Regions from separate parts of the Streptomyces mirabilis genome, predicted to be linked through region 1. Evidence: riboswitches for the same ligand, from Rfam matches in the RefSeq annotation. Region 1 holds a riboswitch; each other region holds the start of a gene.
The links. A riboswitch is a leader RNA that binds a small molecule or an ion and turns the genes downstream of it on or off. The one in region 1 is predicted to bind cyclic di-AMP.

Region 1 (7,707 bases):
CGTGGATCTGGCCCCAGCCGGGCTCGACTGTGGGGTTCGCCCTGGACCCGGCGGCCAGTTCCCTCGAACTTCCGGTGCGAGCAAGGGAGTCGGACCCGGGGATCACCTTCGAGGAGCCGGAGCAGTCCGGGCCCCTGGGGGTGACGTCCCCGGCCACCCTTGACGAACCCCGCCCCGAACGCCTGGTCGCCCGTGACGTGGCGAGGGGCGAGTGGCGTGTGGAGGTCGATCCTCGCCAGGACGGCACCCGTGTCCACCCGGACGGCCTCGAATGCACGGAGGACGCCCTGGACACGTACACCATCGATGAGTCGGACCCGCTCTCCGCCCGCACCCGCTCGACGAGGTCGATCCGTCTGCACCGCCCGGAGCTGCCCTGGGACGCCCGGGTCGAGACACGCTCCGAACTCAGCTGCGACGCCTGGGAGTTCATCACCTCGAACGAGCTGATCCGCAAGGACGGCAACGAGGTGGTCTTCCATCGGACGTGGGAGAGGCGAATCCCCCGGACGGCGGACTGGAGTCCCGGCGGCGGCATGGGCAACCCTGAGGAGCATGGCGCGGACCGGTGAGTTCCTGATGGCCCTGGACGAGGGGATGCTCGCGTACTTCCGCGAGATGGCCGACGAGATGGTCACGCGCTTCGGGATCCCCCGGGCCGAGGCGGTTGCGAGGATCAACAGGGCTTACGCGGGGCAGGAGTTCGGCCCCTACCCGGACCTGATGTGCCACGAACTCCCCGAATACTGGGCCCGCGGCCTCTACTTCAAGCCCAACGCCGGCCGGCTCCCCGACGACGACCCCGACACGGACCTGTCCGTGTGGGAGGTGCGCCCGGCTCCGCCCGCGGCCTCACCGGCCTGGACACTCGAAGCCTGATGTCCGATTTGCCGCCAGTGCCGCTTTATTTCTGCTTGGTCGCGTGAGTTGGGTCACGTCCACGTGGGGTGGACTCTTTATCCCCCTTTGACGACTCCCCCTTTGCATAAGGCAAGTTGAGTGTCACGTTCCGGATTAATCGGGCATTTTCTCCCACGCATTTCGCAGGTGAAAGCGATCTACACCGGGAAATGAGGGCTTGTTCCGGACATGTGCTCTCGCATACGTTCACGTCGATCCGGACGGACCGCCCAATCCTGCCGCCGACCGGAATATCCCAGCCACCCACACGCGCACGGCAGGAGCGGGGGACCCAGGTAAGCCGCCGATCCGGACACCGGAACGGCTAGGGGTGAAGTCGCACACACCGTGCGGCCGGGCAGCTCCCGCCCGAACCCGACAGCTCACCTCGCAGGCGCCGGAGAGGAATTCGCCATGTCCGCACGAGGCAAACGCCGCAGCTTCAAGACCCACAGCATCCTCACTCGGGGCATCCTCGCCGCGGGACTGGGCGGAGTCACGCTCGCCCTTCCGATCGTGGGCGCGACCTGCGCACAGGCCGCCACCCCCACCGCCGCCACCACCACCGACGTCCAGCTCATCACGTACAAGGTGGTCGCGGGCGACACCCTGGCCAAGATCGCACAGAAGTACCCCACGAGCGGTGGCGCGGCGAAGCTGTACGTCGCCAACCGCGCGGTCATAGGCCCCGACCCGTCGACGCTCCGCCCGGGCCTCACCCTGACCGTGGGCACCAAAAGGGTCCAAATCCCCACCAAGGCGACCCCGGCGCCCACCGCCACCAAGGCCCCTGCGAAGACGTACGCGAACAACCTCGACGGATGGATCAAGCACTCGCTGGACATCATGGCCCGCGCCAAGATCCCCGGCACCTACAACGGCATCCACCGCAACGTCATGCGCGAGTCCTCCGGGAACCCCCTGGCCATCAACAACTGGGACTCCAACGCCAAGGCCGGCATCCCCTCCAAGGGCCTCCTCCAGGTCATCGACCCGACGTTCAAGGCCTACCACGTGCCGGGCACGTCGATGAACCCCTACGACCCGGTCGCGAACATCACGGCGGCCTGCAACTACGCGGCGGCGAAGTACGGCTCGATCGACAACGTCAACGGGCCCTACTGATAGGACTGGTGGGACTGGTAGGGCTGGTAGGGCTGGTACGACTGCCGGAGCTGATGGGGCTGATGGGGTCGAGGAGACTCGGACGGCTGCCGGGGACTACGGGGCTCTCCGGACTCCCGGAACCGATCCGTCCGGCACGGGAACAACCGCTCCAGTACCACCGCGATCCCGTCGTCCTCGTTCGACAGCGTCACCTCGTCGGCCACCGCCTTCAGCTCCGGATGGGCGTTGGCCATGGCGACCCCCCGGGCGGCCCAGTCGAACATGGGGATGTCGTTGGGCATGTCACCGAAGGCGATGGTGGCGGCGGGAGTGAGACCGAGGTGGGCGGCGGCGAGCGCCAGCCCGGTCGCCTTGGTCACGCCGCATGGCTGGAGTTCGACGGTCCCGGGCCCCGACATGGTGACGGTGGCCAGCGAGCCCACCACACCCCGAGCCGCCGATGCCAACTCGTCGTCGGACAGCGACGGGTGACGGAGCAACACCTTGCTGATCGGCTCCGTCCACAGGTCGTCGCGTCGGTGCACCCGTACCGCCGGAAGCGTCGGATGCGGCATCACGTACCCCGGCTCGATGAGCGTCAGCCCGTCCACGCCGTCCTGGTCCACCGCGGCGTAGAGCAGCCCGACCTCCGCCTCGATCTTCCCGAGCGCGGTCTCCGCGAGTTCCCTGTCCAGGGTCACCGACCACAGCAGGCGGTCCGCCGCCGCGTCGTACAACTGCGCCCCCTGCCCGCACACCGCCAGCCCCGCGCCGCCGAGTTCGTCGAGCAGCGGTCGAACTCTCGGCGCCGGGCGCCCCGTCACGACCAGGTGCCGGGCGCCCGCCTCGGCCACCCTCGCCAACGCGGCCCGGGACCGGTCGGAGAGGGTGTCGTCGCCGCGGAGCAGCGTTCCGTCCAGGTCAGTGGCGATAAGTGAATATGCAGTCGGAGCGGCCATGATCCGAAGAATACGGATCGAACGACTCATCGGCCCGGCGTGAACCGGACGACGTCCGGTATCCCGTCAGCAACGCCGTTCACCGTACGGGGCGTACCGGGCGTACAGAGTGCACTTCTGCCCGCCCACCGAAGCGGGCGGTACGAAAAGACTCCGAGCGGAATGTCACTCCAGAGGATGACGCGGCTGCGGTGACTGTGGCTGCCTGAGCCCAACACGAGCTCCGGCGCGGCCGGTTGGGCCCGGCCCGGGGACGTGGCTCACAAGCCGCCGCCCCCTCGGCCGTACGGACCCCGGCCACCTCACCCGTGCGCGCCCGCCAAGTGCTTGGCCAGCCGCGGCGAAGCGAACTCCGTACCGCACACGAACCGCATCACCGGCCCGTAGGAAGCCGCCGCCGGCAACCCCGTGAAGTACAGCCCGGGCACCGAGGAGCGGTACCCCGCACCGAGCTTGGGAGTGCCGCGGCTCACCACGAGCGCCGTACGCAACTCGTGTCCCAGGAAGTCCATCGCGGCGATGTCGACGCGATAGCCCGTCGCCGCGATGACATGGTCGGCGGAAACCTCCTCGGTCCGGCCCCCCAGGGTCTGCACGGTCAGGACCGGACGCCCGTCGGAGACGTCGGCGCGAACAATCCCGGAGACCTCGCTGACCTCGACCTTGCCCTCGAAGCGGTCGCGCAGCCACCACGCGCCGAGGGGGCCGAGGACTCGGCGGACCAGGTAGTGCCGGGTCTCAGCGGGCAGATAGCGGTAGGGGTGCGGGTAGTAGCTGAGCGCCCACAGGGACCAGGCGCGTCCGAAGGGCGACTCGGGGCGCAGCTTCGGCTGCTTCCAGGGCGGCGCGCCGAAGGCGACCCTGCCTCGTCCCCGGGACACCACCCGCACCTGCGCGCCCGCCTCCGCCGCGAGCGCCGCCGTCTCCAGCGCGGACTGGCCCGCGCCGACGACGATCAGCTCCTTGCCGGAGAACCGGGTGAGGTCGTGGTGCTGGGAGCTGTGCGAGACGGGGCCGGTGGGTGTGGGGCCGTCCGCCGCCGCGCCGCCGAGTTCGGGCGGCAGATGGGCGAGTCCGTACAGTCCCGTGGCCACGACGACCGCCCGCGCCGTGAACGACTCCCCCGAGTCCAGCTTGAGTTCGAAGCCCTCGCCGCCCCGGCGGTCGACGGACACGACCCGCACCCGCTCCAGCTCGGGCACCAGCTTCTGCTGGAACCACTCCCCGTACGCGATGAACGTCTCGACCGGAATGATGTCCTCGTCCGTGACGAGCCGGCGGATCCCCGCCGCGTCGCAGTAGTCGGCGATCGTGTGGCCGGGCTGTGGGGCGTCGAGGCTGGACGCGACCGGAGTCGACTTGAGAAGCATCCCCTCGGGCATGTGGTCACGCCAGCTCACCATGGGCTCGCCGAACACGCGCACCGGGATACCGCGCGCCCGCAGATGGGCGGCGGTGGACAGGCCGAACGGGCCGGCACCGATGACTGCTACCGGATGAATCACGAAGTCCCTCCCCAGGACGTACTTTCGTCACTTCGTGGTCGTACTGGTGCTGTTGCCACGGCGGTTGGTCCGCCACAGCTGATACAGATGCCTCGCGCCCGGCCGCACGAAGCGCGCGAGCATCGTGAAGAACGGCCGCAGGTCGTCACCCGCGAGCCAGGCCAGCTCCGTACCGCTCGCGCGAGCCGGCGCGTGCGGGGTGGTGTAGCCGCTGCGCCGGTAGGCGAGCAGGGCCGGCAGGTCGATGTTCTCCACGATGTACCGGTGACCGGCCCGCTGTTCACCTTCGGGAACGGTGCGCCCGGTCAGGTTGAGATGCATGGCACGGACGACGTCGATCCCCGACTCGTTCTCGAAGAGCCGGAACTGCGCGCCCATCCGGGGGTTGAAGTCGAGGAGTTTGTATCGCCCGTCGCGCCGGTCGAAGCGCAGGTCGAGGTCGATGACGCCGCTGAAGCCGATCTGTTTGATGAAACGCGCGGCGAGGTCCGCGAGTTCCGGATTGTCGACGACGTACGCGTTCGCCGTCATTCCCGCGTGCGGCGGCCAGGAGCGGACCTTCACGCCCGTGAACATCGCGAGCGGCGTCGAGTCCGCGTCGAAGTACGCGTGCACGATCCAGTCCTCTGCCTCCTCCCTGGGCAGGTACTCCTGGAGGATCACGCCAGGCTGATCACCCCAGTCCCGGGCGAGTGACAGAAGCCCCTCCCGGGTCGCGATCCTCGTCGTCCCGTTCACCGCCGGCTGGCTGCGGCGTACGAACGCCTCCCGGTTCTTGGCGACGATCGGAAACCGGGCGCTCTCGGCGAACGCCACGATCTCCTCGTACGACTGCGGAAAGGCCGCCGCCGGACTGGGGATGCCGTGTTCCACACAGAGTTCGTGCAGGCCCTGCTTGCTGGCGAGGCGCCGGGGCAGTTTGGCGTCCACCCGAGGGAAGAGGAACCGCTCCCCCAGCTCCTCCTGGTGCTCGGCGATCAGGACGGCCGCCTCCTCGTCCGTCGGGACGAGCACCGTCGGCCGCCCGATGCGGGCCCCGATCCGCAGCAGCCCCTCGACGAGACGCTCCGGCTCCTCCGTCCCCGTAGTCGGCCAGACGAAGGCACGGCGCAGATAGCGCGAGGCCGCGGCAGGCGTGTAACGGTCCTCGGTGATCGCATACATCGGTATGCCGAGGCGGCCCAGACTACGGATGGCACCCACACCGCCGTGGTGCAGCGGATAGTCACCAAACTTCACGATCAGGCCCGGAACGTTCCGGTCGGCGTCGACCGGTACTCCGCTGACGCTCCTGGCCACGGGTCCCCCCACGTGTCCCCCCCTACGGACCGGACCCACCCCGTCCGTGTCCCCAAAGGACGCTAAGCCGGAACTACCGCCTCCGACAAGGCCTATTCGGACATTGCGAACTCTTTAGGCACTGCCGAGGCAACTCTTCGAGTACTGCCACTGCGACTCAAGACAGCTCGCGGCGACTCACGGCAACTCTCTGGGCACTGCCACAGCACGTCACTCCCCCGTAACCTGTGCCGCGACCACCCGGAACACGTGAAACACCCACACGTGCACCGCGCGGATCACACGGCCAAGCCAGATCACACGGATCACACAGCGCGCACGACCACGAAAGCGAGGCACCACCCGATGCCCCCCTTCGACGTCCCCGAGGGCGATCCCTTCGGCCCTCACAACCTCCCCTACGGCGTCTTCTCCCGGGCCGGAGCGTCCGAGCGGAGCGTCGGCGTCCGGCTCGGCGACCACGTCCTCGACGCGGGAGCGACCGCCCGGGCACTCGGCTCCCCGTACGCCGAACTGCTCGCGCAGCCCACCCTGAACCCGCTGCTCGCCGCCGGCCACACGGCCTGGTCCGACGTACGCCGCGCACTCACCGCCTGGGTGACGGTCCCGGCCCACCGGGAGACCATCGCGCCCCTCCTGCACCCCCTCTCCGAGGTGACCCTGCACCTCCCCTTCGAGGTCGCGGACTACGTCGACTTCTACGCCTCCGAGAACCACGCCCGGAACGTCGGCCAGATCTTCCGCCCCGACGCCACCGACTCCCTCACCCCCAACTGGAAGCACCTGCCGATCGGTTACCACGGCCGCTCCGGCACGGTCGTGGTGTCGGGCACGGAGGTGGTCCGCCCCTCGGGCCAGCGCAAGGCCCCTTCCGACACCGCCCCCGTCTTCGGCCCCTCCGTCCGGCTGGACATCGAGGCGGAGGTCGGCTTCGTGGTCGGCGCACCCTCGACCAGGGGCACGCCTGTCCCTCTCTCCTCCTTCCGCGACCACGTCTTCGGCCTCTGCCTCCTCAACGACTGGTCGGCGCGCGACATCCAGGCCTGGGAGTACGTCCCTCTCGGCCCCTTCCTCGGCAAGTCCTTCGCCACCTCGGTGTCGGCCTGGATCACCCCGCTCGACGCGCTGGACGACGCACGGGTCGCGCCCCCGGCGCGCACGCACCCCCTCCTCTCCTACCTGGACGACTCCGAGGACGAGCCCGGCGGCTACGACCTCCGTATCTCCGTCGCCGTCAACGGCCACGTCGTCTCCGAACCCCCCTTCTCCACCATGTACTGGACGGCCGCCCAGCAACTGGCCCACATGACGGTCAACGGAGCCTCCCTGCGCACCGGCGACCTGTACGGTTCGGGAACGGTCAGCGGCCCCTCCGAGCACGAGCGCGGCTCCCTCCTGGAACTCACCTGGAACGGCCGCGACACCCTCGACCTCCCCGACGGCAAGCGGGCCTTCCTGGAGGACGGCGACGAGGTCACCCTGACGGCCTGGGCCCCGGGCCCCGGCGGCACGCGGGTGGGGCTGGGCGAGGTGACGGGCCGCATCACCCCGGCACCCGACCCTTCCTGACTCCCGGCCCTGGACGGTCCGGGGGCGCAAACCCCGTCGGGATGCGGGGGCGAAGCCCCGCGGTGGTCCCCCGGGGGAGGGGAGTCCCCACTCTGCGGTAGTCCCCCAGGGAGGGGAGTCCCCCGGGGGCGAAGGGGGATCGAAGGGGCGGCGTCTCTGGGATGGGACGGGTAGAGGCGGCGGGGGCGAAAACCCCTACCCCGCCGGTCCCACGCCCCCACACCCACAGGACACCCCCGCCCCACACCGCGCCCCCACGGGGTGGCAGATCTCCCCTCCTCCCGACCAAAACCGCAGGCCAACCCCCGACCCTCACCATCGGCAGGTGGCGCAACACTCCAGCAACACCACCACCCGCACCCCGTCGG
Region 2 (7,707 bases), 4.4 Mb from region 1:
GAGGATCCGGTCGATCCGCCGGTCGATCTTCGGCGCGCGCTTGCAGAGCGCCGCCGCGCCGTCGCCCGTGGGGGTGCCGGACGGCGCGGGAGTCGCGGCGTCGGCCGTGGCCGCGCCGGCGGCGCCGAACAGCGACCCGGCGGCGACCAACGAGACGACCGAGATCATGGTCTTCCTGGTGCTTGGCATGACGAACTCCTCCGCGTTCACGGGCGACTGCCCTCTCGCCCGGAAAACTAGGAGCCGTCTTTGTGGAATTCTTGTGGCCGGTCGGCGGTCGTGATCATCCAGTTGCGCGGGAGCGGAAGCGTGGCCCCCGCGTCCGCGGAGCCGTCGCTCAGCGGCAGGGTGACCTCGACGCGGGTGCCCGGACCCGTGGGCCGGTCCAGTACCCGGATCCCGCCCCGGTGCAGGGCGATCTGCTGGGCGACCAGGGTCAGTCCGAGGCCGGAGCCGGGGCTGTCCGGTCGGCGGCGGAAACGTTCGAAGACCTCGGTGCGCAGCGCGGGCGGGATACCCGGGCCCCGGTCGTCTACGACGAGGAGCGCGTCGGCGCCGCTCGCGCGCAAGGTCACCTCGACCTGCGGAGGCTGCCCGTCCGTGTGTCCGTGGACCAGGGCGTTGACGAGCAGGTTGTCCACCAGGCTCCGCAGTCCCGCCTCCCAGCCGTGCACACGCAGCCCCGGTGCGCAGTGGCCGGCCACCCGTGCGTGCGGATGGCGTCGCCGCTGTTCCTCCGTGCTCGCTTCGACGAGGTCGGCGAGGTCGACCGGGCCGAAGGCGTCCGCCTCGACGAGGTCTGCGCGGCCGAGGTCGCGCAGCATGACGAGGACCCCGAGGAGGCGTGCGTGTTCGCGGCTCAGGTCGTGCAGCACTTCGTCACGGTCGGGTCCGGCGAGTTCCGGATGCTCGGTGAGGATCTCCAGGTTGGTCTGCATGCTCATCAACGGGGTGCGCAGTTCGTGCGAGGCCGCCGAGGCGAAGGAGCGGGCGGTGGCCAGAGCCTCGGCGGTCCTGGCCGCCTGCTCGTCGTAGCGGGCCAGGACGGTCTGCAGGGTGCGCGCGAGGTCGTCGACCTCGGCGATCCGCGTCGGGGTGTGGTCCAGGCGGGTGGAACTTGAACGGGGGTCGAGGCCGCTCGCCCGGCGTTGCAGATGGCGCAGCGGTGTGCTCGCCCGGGTGGCGACGGCCCAGGCGAGCAGCCCGGACAGCGGTGCGGCGAGCAGGGCGACGGTCACCGCGCGCCGTCGGACCAGGCGTACCTGGGTGTCGGCGGCGGTGTCGGACGCGAACAGCCACAGGGTGCCGCGCACACCCGGGCGCGACCCGGTCACCCGGGTCGACAGGATCCGCCAGCTCCTGCCGTCGGCACGGAGGGTGACCGGGACGGGAGCCCTGACGGGCAGCGCCACGTCGGCCGCCGGTTGCGGGCCGCCCGTGAAGGTCCCCTCGGGGCCGGTCAGCCGTACGCCCACGTCCAGGGCCGAGGTGAAAAGCCGGCGTTCGCGGGCCTGCTCCACCGCCGCCGAGCGGTCGGCGGCGCTCGCGCGCAGCAGCCCCCGGGCGTCCTTGGCTACGGCCACCGCGCGCTCGCGCAGATGCGTGTCCTGCTGGTCGTGCAGATCAGCGGCGACCAGCCGCAGCAGCAGCCAGCCGGTGGCCAGAACCAGTACGGGCACGGTGGCGCCGACGGCCAGGGCGATCCGCGTGGACAGTCTCACGGCCGCTCCCCCGGGTCGTCGTCGCGCAGGACGAAGCCCACGCCTCGTACGGTGTGGATGATCCGGGAGCGCCCCGACGTCTCCAGTTTGCGGCGCAGATAGCTGACGAAGGTGTCCACCGCGTCGGTGCGCACCTCGAAGTCGTAGCCCCATACGCGATCGAGGAGCTGGTCCCGGCTGAGCACGATGCCTGCGTTGCGGGCGAGGAAGTGGAGCAGCTCGAACTCGCGTCGGGTCAGTTCCACCGGCCGCCCGTCGAGGCTCACCCCCCGGGCGGCGGGATCCAGGAGCAGCCCGCCGACCCGTACGGTGCCGCTGTCCCGTGGCGGCCTGCGCCGCAGCAGTGCCTCCAGGCGCAGGACCAGTTCCTGCAGGGCGAAGGGCTTGACGAGGTAGTCGTCCCCGCCCGCCTGCAGCCCGGCGATCCGGTCGGCGGTCTCGTCGAGTGCGGAGAGCATCAGCACGGGTACGTCGTTGTCCTCGTCCCGCAGTGTCCTGCACACCTCGATGCCGCTGAGGTCGGGCATCGAGATGTCCAGCACGATCACGTCCGGCGGTGTCCGCCGGGCCACCGCCAGGGCCGGCCGCCCCCCGTCGGCCAGGTCCACGGTGAATCCGCCGAGCCTCAGTCCGCGCTCCAGCGAGCGGCGGATCGCCGCGTCGTCGTCCACGACCAGAACACGGCCGCGCTGCCCACTCATCACCACTGCCCCTCCCCGCCACACCCCGGCGCACCGCCGGGGCTCGCCGCCGCCCATCGTGCATCAGCCTCGACGGTCCCGGCCCCGAGGGGTCGGCCAAGGGATCGGTGAGAATCGCCCGGGCCGGCCCCGGTTGGCGTGTGCCCTCGCAGAGCGCGGCGGTTGCGCGGGGCCTGACCCGGCGGTTGCATACGACTGTGTCGATGGGTGTGGATGCGAGCGGGCGGGTCGGCCACGGGAAACGGTGGGCGGCCAGGGCCGCGCTGGTCACGGCGGCGCTGGCGGTCCTGCTGCCGCTCGCTTACGGAGGCGTGGACGGCGTACTGCTGCTCCTGGCCGTGCTCCTCGGCGTGGCCGTCACGGCGGCGGCGCTGTGGTGGGCGCTGACCCGGCGCGGCCCGCTCCGCTGGGTGGCGGCCGTGCTGGCGGCCGTCGCGCCCGGCGCCGTGCTCACCCTGTTCGCCGTGGCCGGCCTGCTCTGGGCCGTCCCCGTGTCCCTGGCGCTGTGGACCGTGGCCGTCTGGAGCGGCCGGTACGCCCTGCGGGGCGACCGGACGCGCGCCCCGCGCCCGAAGGAACGCAGGGCACCACCGCCGCGGCGCCCCTTCCTCCTCATGAACCCGCACTCCGGAGGCGGCAAGGTGGCGAGGTTCGGACTGCGGGAGAAGGCGGAGCGGCTCGGCGCGCAGGTCGTGCTCCTCGACCCGGAGAAGCACCAGGACGTCACCGCGCTGGCCCGGGCCGCCGTCGCGGACGGCGCGGATCTGCTGGGCGTCGCCGGCGGTGACGGTACCCAGGCGCTGGTCGCGGCCGTCGCCGCCGAACACGGTCTGCCGTTCCTGGTGGTCTGCGCCGGCACCCGCAATCACTTCGCCATGGACCTCGGCCTCGACCGCGACGACCCGGCGTCCTGCCTGGACGCCCTCACCGACGGCGTCGAACTCCGCGTGGACCTCGGCTTCGCCGGCGGCCACCCGTTCGTCAACAACGCCTCCTTCGGCGCGTACGCGGCGGTCGTGCAGAGTCCCGCGTACCGCGACGACAAGATCGGCACCATCCTGGACCTCCTGCCCGACCTGCTCACCCGCCAGCGCGGGCCGCGACTGACCGCCCGCGCCGGCGACACGACGCTCGACGCCCCGCAGGCCGTGCTGGTGAGCAACAACCCCTACCGGACCAACGATCCGGCCGGTCTCGGCCGCCGCGAACGGCTCGACTCCGGGCTGCTCGGTGTCCTCGGCATCACGGTGGACAGCGCGGCCGAGGCCGCCGCGCTCGTACTGGACCCCGCGCCGGACGGACTCGCGGTCCTGACCACCCGTGAGGTGGTCATCGACGCCGACCGCGCGGAAGTCGAGGCCGGCATCGACGGCGAGGCCCTGGTCCTGCCCGCCCCAGTCCACTGCCGCGTCGAACCCGGCGCCCTGCGCGTCCGCGTCCCCAAGGAACGGCCCGGCGTACCGGAGGTCCAACCCCCTTTGGACTGGCGCCGGTTGCGCACGCTCGCGGCGACCGTGGGGCGCACGGCGGTCGTACGACATCCTGGTCGTGGCCGGGACACGTAGACGAAGGTCACAATTACATATCGGACAGTTCGCGCTCCAATCTTCACACCAGGCACACAAATTGGCTAAGTTGGCGGCAGGCCGCACGACTCCCTCCGGCGAACCTCGCCGGGTCGCGCGACCTCCGCCGAATCCGATGCCCCCGCGGCAACCGGAACCGGGACCCAACCGACCTTGGGGTGAATCGGCCCAACTGCCCTCTCGGGCAGGGGCCGTAGGGCATGCCTTCCGGAATCTTCCGCCCGAACCCGACGGCCGACCCGGTAGGCGGAGTACGGAAGGAGTACGGCTCCCATGGCGCCGGAACGAACCCCGCGCCCTGGAGGCGGCAGCCTCCCTGGCATGCCCGACTCCGCACGCGCGACGGCCGCCCTCAGTGGCGCGGACGGTCCGAGCCGCGAGGAGGTGCAGCAGCGGATCAGCTCCCTCTACGACCAGGCCGAGAACGCCGTCGGGTTCGTCAACGGGACCCGCGCGATGACCACAGGGAGCCGAGGCCGCGTCAACCCGGCGCCGGAAACCGCGCGCAGGCGCCGCGACCCCGCCCTCGACGACATCACCAAGACCTGGTTCGACGCGGCGCGCACGCAGCTGGGTCCGTCCGCGCCGGCCAGGCTGCCGGCCGACCGGATGCCGAACCGCCCGGCCGAGGCGCGGCCCACGGGCCCGGCGAAGCGGCCGGAGGACGGGCTCACCAACCGTGGGCGGGAGTTGACCGCCCGCCCCGTTCTGGAGTTGACCGCAGGCCCCTCCGCCGAGGCGGCCGCCGGGCCCGTGGCCGAGTTGACGGCCAGGGCCGTCGCCGCGCTGCCGGCCGCGCCGGAGCCCGCGCCGCAACCTGCACAGGAGGCCGCCACGGCCCTGCTGCCCGCGCTGCCCGCCGCGCCGGGGCAGTCCGCGTTGAAGACGTCCAAGGAGAAGATCCAGCGGAAACTGGCGCTGGCTCGTGAGTTGGTGTCCAAGCACGCCGCACAGTGGAACCCCGGGCCCGCGGCGATCGAGTCACGTCCGGCCGAGGGCGTCTGGCCCACCCCGGAGGATCAGGCTCGCAACCAGGCAGCGGCGGAGTGGCAGCGACAGCAGTCGACCCCGCTCGGCCCGGACATGTCCCTCGGCACCGGAATGCCGCTCGGCACGAACGTGCCCATGGGTGCGGGGATGCCTCTCGGCACGGACACGTCCATGGGTGCGGGGATGCCTCTCGGCACGGACACGTCCATGGGTATGGGAATGACGCTCGGCCCGGACATGCCCCTCGGCACCGGGATGCCCCTGGCCGCGGGGATACCTCTCGGCACGGACATGTCCATGGGTACGGGGATGCCGCTCGGCGCGGACATGTCCCTCGGCGTGGGGATGCCGCTGGCCGCGGGTGTGCCCGTCGGCACCGGCACGGTAAGCCCCGTCGGCGCCGCGGAGTCGGCGTACGGCGGGAAGGCCGCCAAGGCCCTTGCCTTCGCCCGTACGCAGATCGGCAAGCCGTGTGTCTGGGGCGCGACAGGACCGGACTCGTACGACTCCGCCAGCCTCGTCCAGGCCGCCTGGAGGGCCGCCGGGGTCGCACTCCCGCGCACCGTGCACGGGCAGGCGACCGCCGGTGCGGCGATTCCCCTGACCGACATCCAGTTCGGCGACCTGATCTTCTTCTACGACAACGTCAGCCACGTCGGCTTCTACACCGGGAACGGCATGATGATCCACGCCCCCAGCCCCGGTGCCTCGATACGCGAAGAGTCCATCTTCTTCGCCGGACAGAAGGCGATCCACAGCGCGCTGCGCCCGGCGTGACGGACGGCGCCACATCAACCAAGGCCCCAAAGCACACATAAGGCACCGGAACGGCCGAAGTTTCGCAATAGCGGATGTACGTGATCCGCGCGGACCTCGCCGCCCGGCTCGCCACCCGCGCTGACCATACTGGGTGCGCACGCCGCCTCCCACCGCAAAGTGACTCATGCCCAAGCCCTCCACCGCCCGCGCCACCGCTCCGGAAACCGTCTGGCTGGCCGGCGGGCGCCATGTCGGGCCCGCCCCGCAGGAGATCCTCAGGGAGAACCTGCGGAGGCTGAAGGCCGACGAGACGATCCACGACTTCCTGGAGGCAGAGAACTCCTCGGACTCCGAGGGGCATGTCTTCGAGGCGCGCTGGCAGGTCGACGACGCCGTCACGGTTCGCGCACGGCTCACGACGGACGGGCGCGATCACGCCGCCGAGGGAAGCCGCTGGACGCTGGTGGCCGAGGCGGAACGGCCCTGGGACCTCGCGTGGCCCTCTCCCGCGACCATGTTCTGGCCCGAGGGACACCAGATCCCCTGGGACCACGACATCGTGGCCGGGCTCCGCCTGCGGGACATCAACCCGCTGCCACAGGACGACAAGGCACTGCGCCGCCTGCTCAAGGAGGCCGCGCAGCACAGCTGGAGCATCAACGTCGTCATCCACGAGGCGATGACCACCGACGAACGCGGTCGCCTGCCGCTGGCCCGGCTGCTCCCGCCCGGTCTGCGTCACCGGGTCGTGGAACACCGCGCCGCGCCCGAGCAGTTCCAGACGGTCAACTGGGCGCTGTACGACCTGGGCGTACGGGTACCGCGCGGTGGCGCCGTGATCCTGCCCGGTTCCCCCGCCCGGCCCGGGTACGGCGAGCAGGACTCCACGGTACGAAGTGTGTTCCTCGACGGCTCGGAGCCGACGGAGCTCCTGGAGAAGGTCGTACGGTACGCGGCACTGCCCCGGCCGCTGCCGGAAGCGGCGGAGGACGCCCTCACCAGCCTCCGGGAGGACTGGAAGCTGCTGACGCTGGAGGAGGCACGGGCGCTGGTGGCTGTGTACGCCGAGGCACTCGACGCCATGACGAAGTCGCGCGACCAGTACCGCGAGGCGACCGAACTCGCGCATGCGGCGCTGGCCGACCTCCGAGACCTCCGGACGACGGCGTCCGGTGCACACGAGGCGACCGCCGGCCAGGAGGGGAACCCGCTGCACCAGCTGACACGGACGTTCCAGCGGGTCGCGGGCACCGTACGGGCACGGCGCGCGGCCCGCGACGACGCGCCGGACCGGGACACCGCCAGGGGCACTGACACCGGAACCGGCACCGGCACCCGCACGCCCGAGAACCAGCCCGGCAAGGGCGAATGATCGCTACCGGAAACCGGCGCCGGACCGAGGCCACCCGCTGAAACCGGCGTGGCACGGCGCGCCCGCTCGCGTCACGCGCCTCGCCAGAGGTTGGCGAACGCCGCGCTCTCGATGGACCGGCGCTGGCGTACCGCTTCCAGTTCCATGACCGCGTCGTTGACGGCGGCCAGCACGGTCGTCACCGCGTCGTCGGTCACGACCGGACCGTCGGCGCCCTGCTCGGCCGGAATCCCGACGGCCGCCGCGAGGGAGACGAGGACAGGCTCGTCGGCGGCCCAGCGGTGCAGTGCCCGGCGTCGGGCGGGCGAATCGACCACAACCATCCGGACGGCTCCGAAAAGCAGTCGGCGTTGGCGTTGCCGGGTCAGCTGGCCGTCCGCCTCCAGGGCGGCCAGATGGACCGCGGCCAGGCCGCGCCCCCTGCGCCACAGCCAGTCCTCGACCGGCTCGTAGGGCACCTGGCGTACGAGCGAGGACGCCGCCTCGGCCAGGAGTCGGTCTTCCGTCGTCGGCTCGGGCGCCGGCACGAGGCGGTCGCCGTCCAAGTGGACGGCGTCAGCGGCGAGGAGGTCGATCAC
Region 3 (7,707 bases), 230 kb from region 1:
GATCGATGACGGCGGCGAACAGTGTGTTGTGGGCACCGGAGAGGATCGAGAGGCCGATCGCGTCGGCGTCCTCCTGGATCGCGGTGTCGACGATCTGCTCCGGGGTCTGGTGGAGCCCGGTGTAGATGACCTCCATACCGGCGTCGCGCAGCGCCCGCGCGATCACCTTGGCCCCGCGATCGTGGCCGTCGAGCCCCGGCTTGGCCACCACCACGCGGATCGGACCGGCTGCCACACCCATCACTGCCTCCATGAACGGACTTCATCAACCGCCCCGCGCCGCTCCGGCAGGGGAAGTGAACGAACGTTATCGTCAGATCCGTGCAAACCGCAGTTTCCCGCTGAAGACCGAGGGGGAAATCACACGGTGGGACACATTCGCCGCGCACCGCTCCGCGTTTCTGCGGCACACGCGCCGCAGGGATCTGCGCCGCGCGGGCCGTGGCCGGAGCCTGCGCAAGGAGAGCCGCCAGCAGGTGGCAGCACCACCGTCGCATCAGGGAGGCGCGACGGTGGTGCGGCGCACCGGCGGGAGCACGACGGCAGGGAATCCCGTCGCGTCACCGGCGCACCACACGCCACGGACGCACCGTCGGCCACCGCCCACGCCATCGCCACCGGCACCACCACCGCGGCTTTCCACGAGGGCACACGGGGGACAGAGCGGTCCCGTCGCGTGCCGACTGGAGGTCGGCCATGAAGGTCACCGGGGCTGAGTTGCCCTTTCTCCCTCTCCACCGGCGTCTGCTGCCCGGCAGACTGCCCGGGCTCTCGGTGGCCCTGTTGAAGGCGACGGCCCTGGAGATCGCCATCCTCGCCGGGCACCTCCTCCTCTATCCGTCCGGCATCACCCAGGAGCGCCGCGGCACCCCCGCGCTCCCCCCGCCCGACGCGCCCCGGCTGCCCACCGGGACCAAGCCGCCGGTCGTGCTGCTGCACGGCTTCATCGACAACCGTTCGGTCTTCGTGCTGCTGCGCCGCAACCTCGCACAGCACGGCAGGCAGCACATCGAGTCGCTCAACTACTCGCCGCTGACGAACGACATCCGCGCCGCCGCGGAGCTGCTCGGACGGCACATAGAGGACATCTGCGAGCGCACCGGGCGCGATCAGGTGGACATAGTGGGCCACAGCCTCGGCGGACTGATAGCCCGCTACTACGTCCAGCGCCTCGGCGGAGACCTGCGCGTCCGCACCCTGGTCACGCTCGGCACGCCACACGCCGGCACGAAGGTCATTCCGCTGATGAACGCGCACCCGATCGTCCGTCAGATGCGTCCGGGTTCGGAGGTGATCGAGGAGCTGCACAAGCCCGCGCCCGACTGCCGTACGCAGTTCGTGAGCTTCTGGAGCGACCTCGACCATCTGATGGACCCGCTGGAGACCGCCTCCATCGACCATCCGGACCTGCTCGCACAGAGCGTCCAAGTGAGCGGAATCGGACATCTCGCCCTGCCGGTCCACCCCGCGGTCGCCGCCGGGATACGGCAGGCACTCGACTTCGAGGAGACGCAGGCCCGCCCCACCGCCGCGCCCGCCGCCGAAACCGGGGGTCTGACAGGGGGTCTGACAGTGGCGTAACGCCTCCACGGAACACCCCCAACATCGAACGGCAATCGAACGCCAGGCCAAAGCCGTGCCCGCCCTCCCCCGAAACACGGCCGAATGCCCGTTTCCCGAGTGGAGGAAACCTGCCGAAGATTGTCGCGCCCGCGTACCGCCGGGTACAGTCACCGCACTGCTCTGCCAGCCCCTGTTGTCGAGGCGAAAGAGAAGTTGGTGAACGACCGTCACCCGTCGGGGACCGTAACGCCCCCGGCTCCGGCCTCCGATGCCGCCGCGGCGCCCTATGCGTCGTACGGTGGCCAGGAAGCCCAGTACGGCGACTTCACCTCGTACGACGGCTACGCCACCTCCGGTACCTACGCGACCGGAAGCTTCGAGACCACGGGTTTCGAGACCTCGACCTTCGCGGCGGACCCCCTCTTCGGCGACATGTCGGGCGGCGGCGGCACAGGTTCGTACGACGCCACGCAGTGGAGCACCGGCAGTCACCAGACGCCGCACTACGACCCGTACGCCGCGCAGCACCAGGCCGCGTACGACACCGGTGCCTACGACACGACCGCCTGGGCGAGCGGATACCAGCAGCTCGCCGACATCCCCGCGCAGCGCCCGGGCCCCGAGGGCACCGGCCAGTGGGACGCGGCCGCCTGGCTCCAGGCCGAACAGACCGGCCAGACCCAGCAGTGGACCGCGCACACCCAGGAGACGGGCGCGTACGACGCCACGCAGTGGAACACCGCGGGCGAACACGACCCGTACGAGGGGTACGAGCAGCACCAGCAGGCCGAGTCGTACGAGCAGCAGCTCGCCGCCGAGGCCTACGAGCATCAGCCGGTGCCCGAGTCCGACGTGGACGACCGGCCCTTCGACCAGCAGGCGACCGCGGCCTTCGAGCAGGTGTCGTACGAGGAACCCGGCGCCGCGGAGGACGAGTTCGAGGACGCCGGTGACGCGCAGGACGCGCCGCTGCTCGAGGACATGGAAGAGGTCACTCCGGCCCCCCGTGTCGCGAACCGGTCCGCGTCCCGTTCCCGGCGGCGCACCCCGGCGAAGCGTTCCGCCTTGCTGACCGTCGCGGTTCCCTCGGCCTGTGTGATGGGGGTCGCGGGGATCGCCGCCGCCTCCGTGGGCACCATCGGCGGGAACGACAGCAAGGACAACACGACCCTCAGCGCGTCCGACGGGACCGCGGTGAAGCCGTCGGCCGCCAACAACAAACTGGACACCCAGCTCCAGAGCCTCTCCGCGGGCGCGGACGACTTCGCCGACCGGGCCAGCCGGACGCAGGAACGTATCGACCTCAAGGCTCAGCAGGCCGCCGAGAAGCAGAAGGCGGCGGCGGAGGCGGCCCGCAAGGAGCGGTTGCGGCCGAAATTCGTGCTCCCGGTCACGCAGAAGGGCCTCAGCGCCTACTTCGGCCAGGCCGGCATCAACTGGATGTCCGTGCACACGGGCATCGACTTCCCGGTGTCGTACGGCACGCCGGTGATGGCCGCGACCGACGGCACCGTACGGACGCAGTGGAACAGCGCGTACGGGAACATGGCGATCGTCACCGCGATGGACGGCACGGAGACCTGGTACTGCCACCTCTCCAGCTACAAGGTGCCGTCGGGGACGGTCGTGAAGGCCGGTGACCAGATCGCGTTCTCCGGGAACTCCGGCAACTCGACCGGTCCGCACCTGCACTTCGAGGTACGCCCCGCGGGCGGTTCGGCGATCGACCCGCTGCCGTGGCTGCGCAGCCACGGCCTGGACCCGACGTAACCCACCGGCTCCTCACCCGACTCACCCGACGACGTGACCGAACGCCGTCGCCGGGCTCCGAGCTGCCGCCCCGTAGAACCCGTAGGACTACAGCTTCTCCACCGGCGCGTACCGCAGCAGCAACCGCTTCGGCTTCGCCTCGCCGAAGTCGACCGTCGCCTCCGCGTTCGCGCCCGTTCCCTTCACGCCGACCACGGTGCCCAGGCCGAACTGGTCATGGGTGACCCGGTCGCCGACCGCCAGCGAGACCACCTGCTTCTCCGAGATCCCGCGGCGCGTCGCGAAGCCGGAGGCGCCGGACGCCGCGGACCGCGAACGCGAGGACGACAGCGAGGCGGCCACACCGGAGACGGGCCCCGAGGACACCGGAGCGGTCGCACCGGTGCGCTTCCACTCCAGGTGCGTCTCCGGGATCTCCTCCAGGAAACGGGACGGCGGGTTGTAGGAGGGCTGACCCCAGGCGCTGCGCATGGACGAACGGGTGAGGTACAGCCGCTCCCGCGCGCGCGTGATGCCGACGTACGCGAGGCGCCGCTCCTCCTCCAGCTCCTTGACCTGTCCCAGCGCGCGCATGTGCGGGAAGACGCCGTCCTCCATGCCGGTGAGGAAGACGACCGGGAACTCCAGGCCCTTGGCGGTGTGGAGGGTCATCAGGGTGATGACGCCGTTGCCGTCCTCCTCGTCCGGGATCTGGTCGGAGTCGGCGACGAGCGCGACCCGCTCCAGGAACGCGGAGAGCCCACCGGACGCCGTACCAGCACCCGCAGCCGCACCGGCGCCGACATCCGCCGTACCCGCAGTCGCCCCCGTGCCTTCGCCTTCGCCCTCGCCGGTCTCCTGCTCGAACTCCAGGGCCACGGCTGCGAGCTCCTGAAGGTTCTCGATCCGGGTCTCGTCCTGCGGGTCGGTCGAGGCCTGCAGCTCGGCGAGGTAGCCGGTGCGCTCGAGCACCGCCTCCAGGACGGTCGCCGGACCCGCGCCGGACTCGACGATCGTGCGGAGGTCCTCCATGAGCGTGTTGAACCGCTTCACGGCGTTCGTCGACCGCGCCGCCATCCCGTACGCCTCGTCGACACGGCGCAGCGCCTGCGAGAAGCTGATCTTCTCGCGCTGCGAGAGCGCGTCGATCATGGCCTCGGCGCGCTCGCCGATCCCGCGCTTGGGAACGTTCAGAATGCGGCGCATCGGGACCGAGTCCTCGGGGTTGGCCAGGACCCTCAGGTACGCGAGGACGTCCCGGACCTCCTTGCGCTCGTAGAAGCGGACGCCGCCGACGACCTTGTAGGGCAGGCCGACGCGGATGAAGATCTCTTCGAAGACACGGGACTGGGCGTTCGTCCGGTAGAAGACGGCGACGTCGCCCGCCCTGGCCTCGCCCGCGTCGGTGAGACGGTCTATCTCGTCGGCGACGAACTGGGCCTCGTCGTGCTCGGTGTCGGCGACATAGCCGGTGATGTTCGAACCGGCGCCCGCGTTGGTCCACAGGTTCTTGGGGCGGCGGGACTCATTGCGCTCGATGACCGCGTTGGCGGCGGACAGGATCGTCTGGGTGGAGCGGTAGTTCTGCTCCAGCAGGATCGTCGTCGCGTCCGGGTAGTCCTCCTCGAACTGGAGGATGTTGCGGATGGTCGCGCCGCGGAAGGCGTAGATCGACTGGTCGGCGTCGCCCACGACGCACAGCTCGGCGGGCCCGAGCTCGCCCTCGGCGGGCGGCGCGTCCTCGGGCCGGTCACCGGCGGCCGGGCCGACGAGCTCCCTGACCAGGGCGTACTGCGCGTGGTTCGTGTCCTGGTACTCGTCGACCAGGACGTGGCGGAAGCGGCGCCGGTAGTGCTCGGCGACGTCCGGGAAGGCGCGCAGCAGGTTGACCGTGGTCATGATCAGGTCGTCGAAGTCGAGCGCGTTGGCCTCGCGCAGCCGCGACTGGTACATCGCGTAGGCCTGGGCGAGGGTCTTCTCGAAGCCGTCGGCGGCCTGGGCGGCGAAGTCCTCCTCGTCGATCAGCTCGTTCTTCAGGTTCGAGATCTTGGCGCTGAAGGACTTGGGCGGGAAGCGCTTGGGATCGAGATCCAGGTCACGGCAGACGAGCGCCATCAGCCGCTTGCTGTCGGCGGCGTCATAGATCGAGAACGAGGAGGTGAAGCCGAGCTTCTTGCTCTCGCGGCGCAGGATCCGCACACACGCGCTGTGGAAGGTCATCACCCACATCGCGTTCGCGCGCGGGCCGACGAGCTGCTCGACACGCTCCTTCATCTCGCCCGCGGCCTTGTTCGTGAAGGTGATCGCGAGGATCTGGCCGGGGTGGACATGACGCTCGCCCAGCAGATGGGCGATGCGGTGGGTGAGCACCCGGGTCTTGCCGGAGCCCGCGCCGGCCACGATGAGCAGCGGGGAGCCGGAGTGCACCACGGCCGCGCGCTGGTTCTCGTTCAACCCGTCCAGCAGGGCCGCCGGGTCCACGGCGGGGCGGGGCGCGCCGTCGCGGTAGTAGGCGTCCCGGCTCGCGGGCACGTCGAAGCGGCCGCCGAACAGGTCGTCCGGAAGCGGCTCCGGCGCCCCGTCCTCGGGCGGCGGCGGGGGCTCTTCCTCGTGGGCCCCGGAAGGCTGGAGGTCCGCCAGAAAGCTGTCATCAAAGAGGCTGCTCATCGCTCTCCGAGTCTAGGCGGCCCCACTGACAACCCGCGGCCACCCTGGAAACCCGACCGGTTTTTCCGCGATCGCGCATGATCTCTTTCCGTGACCGCGCCTGATTCCTTTCCGCCACTCTTTCCGCCGCGGACGCCGTCACCGTTCAGGATCGTTTCATTACGGTCAGCCACAGTCGGTCCCGATCAATGGCCTCCAGGATCAAGGTCACGAAAATGTATCGGGCATATCGCACATCAAACTTCACAGAACACTTATGAGTTGGCTAGCGTGCCGGGCAGGCCGCTCGACCCAACCGGCGAACACCGCCGGGCCGTGCGGCCTCCGCCGAGTCCGGTGCGCCCACGCGGCAGCCGGAGCCGGGGACCCAACCGACCTTGGGGTGAATCGGTCCAACTGTCCGCTGGGACAAGGACCGTAGGGCAAACCTTCCGGAATCACCCGCCCGAACCCGACAGCTAACTCGGTAGGCGGATGACGGAAGGAGTCGCCACCTTGGCGTCGCATCGCAAGTGGAGTCCTACGGGTACACGCATAGCGGGTATACGGACCCCCGCCCTCGCCACGGCGGCCCTCACCTCCGTGGCCCTGCTCTCCCAGACGGCGAACGCCGCGCCCTCGGCCGATCCCAAGCCGAGCGTCGAAGAGGTCGAGAAGAAGGTCGACGACCTCTACCACCAGGCCGAGGCGGCGACCGAGAAGTACAACGCGACGAGGGAGAAGACCGCGCAGCAGCGCAAGCGCGTCGACTCCCTCCTCGACGACGTGGCCCAGCGCACCGAGAAGCTCAACACCGCGCGCGAGGAGCTGGGTTCGTTCGCCGCGGCGCAGTACCGCACCGGTGCCTCCGCCCCCGACACCGCGACCCTCCTGCTGGCCGACAATCCACAGGACTACTTCGACCAGACCCAGCTGATGGACCGGCTGACCAGCCGCCAGAAGGTGGCCGTCGACGACTACATCACCGAGCAGGCCGCCACCACCAAGAAGCGCGCGGAGGCCTCCCAGAGCCTGCAGACGCTCACCACGACGCAAAGTGCGCTGAAGACGTCCAAGGCCGACGTGCAGCGCAAGCTCGCCGAGGCGCGCGACCTGCTCTCGAAGCTGACCGCCGAGGAGAAGGCGCGGCTCGCGGCGATCGAGAAGAAGAAGCAGGAAGCGGCCGACCGCAAGGCGGCGGAACTGGCGCAGCAGCAGGCCGCGGCGGAGAAGAAGGCCCAGGAGGCGGCCGCCCAGCAGCAGACGACCTCCGGGACCACCGGCACCTCGGGCACCTCGGGGAGTTCGGCCACCGACTCCTCGTACACCGCCAAGGCCGACAAGGCCCTCGCCTTCGCCCGCACCCAGATCGGCAAGCCGTACGTCTGGGGCGCGACCGGGCCCGGCTCCTACGACTGCTCCGGCCTCACCCAGGCCGCCTGGAAGGCCGCCGGCGTCGATCTCCCGCGTACCACCTGGGACCAGGTCAACGTGGGCACGACGGTCCCGCTCGCCGATATCAAGCCCGGTGACCTCGTCTTCTTCTACGACGACATCAGCCACGTCGGCCTCTACATCGGCAACGGCATGATGATCCACGCCCCCAAGCCGGGCGCGTACGTCCGCGAGGAGTCGATCTTCTACGGCGGTGAGTCAATCATCCACAGCGTGGTGCGTCCGGCCTAACGCCCCGGCGCCCGGCACGCGCGCGTGGGGCTCATCGGACTCCACGCGCGCGTGGCCCGCCGC

Region 2: another riboswitch for cyclic di-AMP. It lies ahead of SMIR_RS34885 (C40 family peptidase); the one in region 1 lies ahead of SMIR_RS15085 (transglycosylase SLT domain-containing protein).
Region 3: another riboswitch for cyclic di-AMP. It lies ahead of SMIR_RS14030 (C40 family peptidase); the one in region 1 lies ahead of SMIR_RS15085 (transglycosylase SLT domain-containing protein).

What each region holds. Positions count from the first base shown of each region.
Region 1 is NZ_CP074102.1:3,428,594-3,436,300, forward strand. It holds gene SMIR_RS15075 (CocE/NonD family hydrolase) at 1-572, shown strand, start outside; gene SMIR_RS15080 (hypothetical protein) at 556-879, shown strand; cyclic di-AMP (ydaO/yuaA leader) riboswitch at 1,152-1,310, shown strand; gene SMIR_RS15085 (transglycosylase SLT domain-containing protein) at 1,315-2,025, shown strand; gene SMIR_RS15090 (HAD family hydrolase) at 2,019-2,966, opposite strand; gene SMIR_RS15095 (FAD-dependent oxidoreductase) at 3,269-4,471, opposite strand; gene SMIR_RS15100 (carboxylate--amine ligase) at 4,499-5,770, opposite strand; gene fahA (fumarylacetoacetase) at 6,116-7,339, shown strand.
Region 2 is NZ_CP074102.1:7,862,466-7,870,172, reverse strand. It holds gene SMIR_RS34905 (hypothetical protein) at 1-189, opposite strand, end outside; gene SMIR_RS34900 (sensor histidine kinase) at 237-1,721, opposite strand; gene SMIR_RS34895 (response regulator transcription factor) at 1,718-2,422, opposite strand; gene SMIR_RS34890 (diacylglycerol/lipid kinase family protein) at 2,626-3,987, shown strand; cyclic di-AMP (ydaO/yuaA leader) riboswitch at 4,103-4,273, shown strand; gene SMIR_RS34885 (C40 family peptidase) at 4,330-5,775, shown strand; gene SMIR_RS34880 (hypothetical protein) at 5,942-7,129, shown strand; gene SMIR_RS34875 (GOLPH3/VPS74 family protein) at 7,201-7,707, opposite strand, start outside.
Region 3 is NZ_CP074102.1:3,203,358-3,211,064, forward strand. It holds gene icmB (coenzyme B12-dependent isobutyryl CoA mutase small subunit) at 1-241, opposite strand, end outside; gene SMIR_RS14015 (esterase/lipase family protein) at 697-1,581, shown strand; gene SMIR_RS14020 (M23 family metallopeptidase) at 1,666-3,333, shown strand; gene pcrA (DNA helicase PcrA) at 3,421-5,979, opposite strand; cyclic di-AMP (ydaO/yuaA leader) riboswitch at 6,295-6,467, shown strand; gene SMIR_RS14030 (C40 family peptidase) at 6,475-7,644, shown strand.